Linked DNA regions of Archangium violaceum. The protein of the gene in region 1 interacts with the protein of each later gene in a pairwise test. Links are inferred from orthologs where the notes say so. Each region holds a gene or a part of one and is shown on either strand. Other genes may lie near its edges.

Evidence for each region. The genes of interacting proteins can lie anywhere in the genome.
Region 2: the proteins of serC (region 1) and selB interact in binary tests that used the Escherichia coli proteins (3 or more experiments, as listed by UniProt). The link is inferred for Archangium violaceum from one-to-one orthologs.

What each region holds. Positions count from the first base shown.
Region 1 is NZ_CP069396.1:4,529,147-4,532,031, forward strand. What follows is about bases 30-2,844. They hold serC (3-phosphoserine/phosphohydroxythreonine transaminase), read left to right. Parts: upstream 30-800; coding sequence 801-1,889; downstream 1,890-2,844. Other genes in these bases: JRI60_RS18765 (hypothetical protein), read right to left, coding at 30-85; JRI60_RS18770 (RNA polymerase sigma factor), read right to left, coding at 91-675; JRI60_RS18780 (chalcone isomerase family protein), read left to right, coding at 1,920-2,483; JRI60_RS18785 (M13 family metallopeptidase), read left to right, coding at 2,697-2,844. In the rest of the region: more of JRI60_RS18765, read right to left, coding at 1-29; more of JRI60_RS18785, read left to right, coding at 2,845-2,885. UniProt on the Escherichia coli protein: Catalyzes the reversible conversion of 3-phosphohydroxypyruvate to phosphoserine and of 3-hydroxy-2-oxo-4-phosphonooxybutanoate to phosphohydroxythreonine. Is involved in both pyridoxine and serine biosynthesis.
Region 2 is NZ_CP069396.1:10,868,124-10,871,137, forward strand. What follows is about bases 1-2,944. They hold selB (selenocysteine-specific translation elongation factor), read right to left. Parts: upstream 2,459-2,944; coding sequence 542-2,458; downstream 1-541. Other genes in these bases: JRI60_RS54795 (ATP-binding protein), read right to left, coding at 1-545; JRI60_RS43230 (phosphoribosyltransferase), read right to left, coding at 2,483-2,944. Also shown: more of JRI60_RS43230, read right to left, coding at 2,945-3,014. UniProt on the Escherichia coli protein: Translation factor necessary for the incorporation of selenocysteine into proteins. It probably replaces EF-Tu for the insertion of selenocysteine directed by the UGA codon. SelB binds GTP and GDP.

The DNA of each region.
Region 1 (2,885 bases):
GCGTCAGGTGCTCGCGGAAGTACGCCACCGACTCCGGCTCACCGGCCGTCAGGGTACGCAGGGCTTCGGCATCCAGGTGTCTCATCCCACTTACTCCCACCGTCCAGCGAGCACGCGCCGGAGCAGCTCCTGCTTGATCCGGGCGCGGAAGCGCTCCAGGCGCATCGTCACGGCACTCTTTCCTACGCCAAGCTTCTCGGCGATCTCCCGGGCGGACAGCTGGCCGTCCACATAGAAGAGGTACACCGTCTTCTTCTCCTCGCCCTCGGGCAGCTCGTCGATGAGCTGGCGGACCACGGCCATGTCGCGCTCGAGCTGGAGGGCCTCGGGGACGAGGGCGACCGTCTCCGGCTGGGGGTCGGGGTTCTCCTCGCCGAGCCGGCGCGTCTGGCCCTTGCGCTCGAGCCGGGTCCGGGCCCGGTTGCGGGCGATGGACAGGAGCCAGGCCTCGAAGGCGGCCGGCTCCTTGAGCCGGGGGAGCGCCTTGAAGGCGCGCACGTAGGTTTCCTGGATCACGTCTTCCACCTCGTCCGGGTCCAGCGGGGCGAAGCTGGAGGTCAAACGTGCCACCAGGGGGCGGGTCCGCCGGTACAGCTCGCTGAAGGCAGGCGTCTCCCCCCGTGCCGCCCGCACCACCCACTCCCTCAACTCCCTCGGGGAACTCACCTGACTCATGGACCCTCCGGGCGCCGGAGCGGCCACACGCCCAGGGGTGGACGGATAGCGCGCTTCTCGCTTCCCCTCGGGGGGGCGTTGGGCAGAATGGCCGCGCGGTTGTTCACTTTCGTGAGGACACAGCCATGCGCGTCATCAACTTCAACCCCGGCCCCGCTGGACTGCCCCTGCCCGCCCTGGAGCGGGCGCGGGACGAGCTGATCGATTTCCAGGGCTCCGGCATGTCCATCATGGAGCACAGCCACCGGGGCAAGGAGTACGAGGCGGTCCACACGGAGACCATCTCCCTGCTCACCGAGCTGCTGGGCATCCCGGACACCCACCAGGTGCTGTTCCTCACGGGAGGGGCCGCGCAGCAGTTCGCGCAGGTTCCGATGAACTTCCTGCCTCCGGGGGCCAGCGCGGACTACCTGATCACGGGGGGGTGGAGCGAGAAGGCCTATGAGGAGGCGAAGCTGGTGGGGCAGGCGCGCATCGCCGCCACCACGGTGTTGCCGGACAAGCGCTACGTGCGGGTGCCTCGGCCGGACGAGGTGAAGGTGGACCCGAAGGCCGCCTACGTGCACATGACGAGCAACAACACCCTCTACGGCACGCAGTGGCACACGTGGCCCGAGGTGGGGGACGTGCCGTTGGTGGCGGACATGAGCTCGGACTTCATGTGGAAGCCGACGGACGTGAGCCGCTTCGCGTTCATCTACGCGGGGGCGCAGAAGAACCTGGGCCCCTCGGGCGTCCTCATCGCGGTGGCCCGCAAGGACTTCATCGCCCGGGGACGCAAGGACATCCCGAAGATCTTCCGCTACTCGACGCACGCGGAAAACAACTCGCTCTACAACACGCCGCCGACCTTGGCCATCTACCTGTGCCGCAACGTGCTGGCGTGGGCGAAGCAGGTGGGAGGCCTGGCGCAGCTGGAGAAGTGGAACCGGGAGAAGGGCGAGCTGCTCTACGGGGCGTTGGACAAGCACGCGGGGTTCTACCAGGCGCCGGTGGAGAGGGAGTCGCGCTCGTTCATGAACGTGGTGTTCAAGCTGCCCTCGGAGGCGCTGGACGACAAGTTCGTGGCGGAGGCGAAGAAGGCGGGGATGGTGGGGCTCAAGGGACACCGGCTCACGGGAGGCATCCGCGTGTCCACGTACAACGCGGTGTCGGTGGACAACGTGAAGACGCTGGTCTCGTTCATGGAGGAGTTCATCCGCAAGAACGGGTAGCGTGGCGGCCTCTACCTAGCAGGAGGGGTCATGAAGAAGAACGCCACGCTGTTCGCCGTCGTGATGGCCGTAGTGCTCGCGCTGCCCGCCGCCGCCAAGGAGGTGGCGGGCGTGCAGTTCCCCGACACGGTGTCGGCCGAGGGGAAGGAGCTGAAGCTCAACGGGGTGGGCCTGCGCAAGAAGATGGTGTTCAAGGTCTACGCGGTGGGCCTGTACGCGGAGAAGACGTCGCAGAACGCGCAGGAGGTGATCGGGTCGGACCAGGTGAAGCGGGTGCGCATGGCGATGCTGCGGGACCTGGACAAGAAGACGATCACGGACGCGATCGTGGATGGCTTCAAGAAGAACGCGAAGGACAAGCTTCCGGCGCTGCAGCAGAGGCTGGACACCTTCGCGGCGGCGATTCCGGATCTGAAGAAGGGTGACGAGCTGGTGCTGACGTACGCGCCGGGCAAGGGAACGACCATCGAGAGCAAGGCGGGACAGAAGATCTCGGTGGAGGGGAAGGACTTCGCGGACGCGCTCTTCTCGGTGTGGCTGGGGCAGAGTCCGGTGGACGAGAGCCTGAAGGACGGGATGTTGGGCAAGGAGTAGGAATCAGTCCCCCGGGTTGCCCGCTCCGACTCCCTCTGGGAGAGGGCCGGGGTGAGGGTCTTCCCGAGTGACGCTCCGAGCGACCGTGTCGCACCGTGTCACCCACTGTCGAGTAGAGGGTGAACGAGCCGAGGCGCTCATCCAGGGGTTGCAGGGAGCGGGGCGCCGAGTAGGGTGCGGCCCCCTCTTCCACTCGACATGGAGAAATACTGGATGAGAAAGGCATTGCTAGCCGCCTGCTGTCTCCTCGCGTCTGCCTGCAAGACGGCGGAGCCCGCGCCCCAGCCGCCGCAGCCGACGCCGGAGCAGCCGGCGCCAGCGCCGGAGGCGAAGCCGTTGCCGCCGGGGCTCGACGGAGCGGCGATCAACGACAAGGCGGATCCGTGCGAGGACTTCTACGAG
Region 2 (3,014 bases), 6.3 Mb from region 1 along the record:
GCCCCGTCTCCGTCCCGGATGACGAAGCGCTCGCCGTCGCGCACCAGGAAGTGCGCGGAGAACCCCGCGCCCGTGAGGCCCGCCAGCGCCACCCGCCGCACCGCCGCCTCCGAGCGCGCCGCGACGAGCTCCGCGGACGTCTCCACCAGGCGCTCGGCCACCACCAGCTCCGCCGGCCGCTCGCCCAGCACCAGGAGGTTGATGAGCATCGCGCGGCCGCTCTCCTCCAGCTCCACCTCCTGCACGTAGGTGGCCACCTCGAGCGACCCTCCGCCCGCCCGGGGCAACAGGTAGCGCTGGGGACCCGTCTCCTTCAACACCCCCTCCTCGCGCTTGCGGTAGCGCGCCTCCAGACGTGCCCGGTCCTCCGGACGGACGAAATCCAGGAACAGGCGGCCCTCCACCTGCGCCCGGCCCAGGCCCAGCATCTCCAGGTAGGCCTCGTTCGCCGCCCACACCCGGCCCCCCTTCGCGACGTACATGGGGTTGCCAAAGGACTCGATGAGGGCCCGCAGGGCCGTCTCGCTGAAACGCTTCGTCGTCATGCGCGCCGCAGCACCCGCTTCTCTCCGACCCGGAGCGTTACCTTCTCGCGGTCGAAGTACTCCGAGAGGGGAATGACGAACTTCCGGCTCTGACCCACCAGCTCCTTGAAGGCCTGGGTGGAAATCTCCTTCTTCTCGCGCAAGTGGGCAACCAGCCGCTCCTTCAGCCCGGCCAGCGCCCCCGCGTCGAAGAACAGCTCCTCGCTCACCCGCACCACCCTGCCCTCCGCCATTGCCACCTTGAGCAACTCCTGCACCCGGGCCGCCGGCAGCTTGAGCCGCTGCGCCAGCTCGTTGAGCGTGGGCGGCGAGAGTCCCGCCGCCGACAGGTCGGCCACCAACCGCGTGCGCGCCGCGTCCTCGTCCAGGGTGAGCGTCCGGCCCCGCCCCTTGAGGCGCACCACCTCCTTCTCCACCTCCACCTTCCCCGCGTCCGTCAGCGCCTGCACCACCCGGGCGAAGAGGCGCGCGTCCAGCTCGCCCGACAGGCGCTGGCGCAGCTCCTCCCGCGAGAGGCCCTCGCGCAAGGGCTCGCGCTCGTGGAAGGTGGCGAGCAGCGCCAGGGCCCGCGCCTGCAGGCCCTCGAACACCTCGCCGGAGACGTACAGGCGCCGCTCCCGGTCCACCAGCAGCACCGTGCCGCGCGAGCCGAGCAGCTCCAGGGCTCGCGACAGCACCCTGGGCGCCAGCGCCGAGCGCGCGAAGAGCTCCTGCTGCGTGAGGCCCCGGTAGCCCGACTGGCGCAGCAACCACGCCACCTGGCCGCCCGCATCCGCCTCCAGCAGCGGGGCCACCACCTCGGAGCCTCCCTTGCGGCGGCGCGGCGGGGTGATGGACAGCACGCGCCCGCCGGCCAGCGTGGCGCCCCGGCCCGGCAGCGCGCGCGAGCCCCGGAGGATGAAGCGCTGACCCGGCAGCGCGGCCATGGGCTCGGAGAGGCGCAGCTGCGCGAGCGCCGTCTCCCCCGGCTCCAGCTTCTCCAGGTCCAACAGCGCCACCGTGGCCTCCACCTGCGCGGTGCCCAGGTGCAGCAGCAGCTTGCGGCGCCGGGGCAGGGCCTCCTCCGCCGCGGGCAACAGGCTCAGCTCCACGTCCAGCATGCGCGTGTCGGGCACCTCGCCGGCCTTCACCAGCACCATGCCGCGCGAAATCGCCTCGGGCTCCACGCCCGTCAGGTTCACCGCGGTGCGCTGGCCCGCCGTTACCTTCGACACCGCCTCGCCGTGCATCTGCACCCCGCGCACGCGCAGCGGCCCGGGCAGGCCCGGCAGCAGCGACACGGTGTCCTCCACCGCCAGGGCCCCGGACAGCAGCGTGCCCGTCACCACCGTGCCGAAGCCCTTGATGGTGAAGGCCCGGTCCACCGGCAGGAAGGCCGGACCCTCGGAGGGACGCGAGGGCAGCCCCTGGGCCACGCGGGTGAGCGCGGCGCGCAGCCCGTCCAGCCCCTCCCCTGTCCTCGAGGAGACGGGCACCACCGGCGCGCCCTCCAGGAAGGTGCCGGCCACCAGCGTGGACAGGTCCGCCTCCACCAGCGCGCGCCACTCGGCGCCCAGCTCCGCCAGCAGGTCCGACTTGGTGAGGGCGATGACGCCGGCCTTCACGCCCAGCAACCGGCAGATGTCCAGGTGCTCGCGCGTCTGGGGCATCACGCCCTCGTCCGCGGCCACCACCAGCACCGCCACGTCCACCCCGCCAGCGCCCGCGGCCATCGCCTTCACGAAGCGCTCGTGGCCGGGCACGTCCACCACACCGGCCACGGTGCCATCGTCCAGCTTCAGGTGCGCGAAGCCCAGCTCCAGGGTGATTCCCCGGCGCTTCTCCTCCTTGAGCCGATCCGTGTCGATACCGGTGAGCGCCTTGACCAGTGACGTCTTGCCGTGATCGATGTGCCCCGCGGTACCGATGATCATCTCGCCCCCCGGCTCTCCGTCGGTTCAGGCCCCCGCCTTGTCCGGGTCCACGTCGAACCGCCCGTCCTCGGTGACCGCCTCGTAGTCCCACGGGAAGACGACGAGCGCCTCGGTGGTCAGCGCGCAGAAACCCGGGGCGAAGCCGTCGGTACGGGCCACCAGCGTCGCGGTGTGCACCTCCTTGGCGCCCACCTTGAGCGCCAGGGCGCTGGCCAGCTCCAACGTGTCCCCGCTGGAGGCCACGTCGTCCACGATGAGCACGCGCTTGCCCTTGAGCTCACGCGGCATCTCCCCGGTCAGCTTCGGCTTGGCCGCGCCCTTGTCCCGGCTGCGGCGGCTGATGCGCACCGGGAAGAACTCGCAGCCGAGCGCGCTGGAGAGCGCCCCGCCCACGAACACTCCCCCGTGCGCCACGCCCACCACCGCCTGGGGCTTGTAGCTCTTGCCAATCTCCCGCGCGAGCCCCTGCACCGAGCGGTCGAACTGCGCCCAGGACAGCTCCTGGACCCGGGTCTTCTTGTGGGACTGGTCGCGTCCGGTGAGCTGGCGCGGCGCC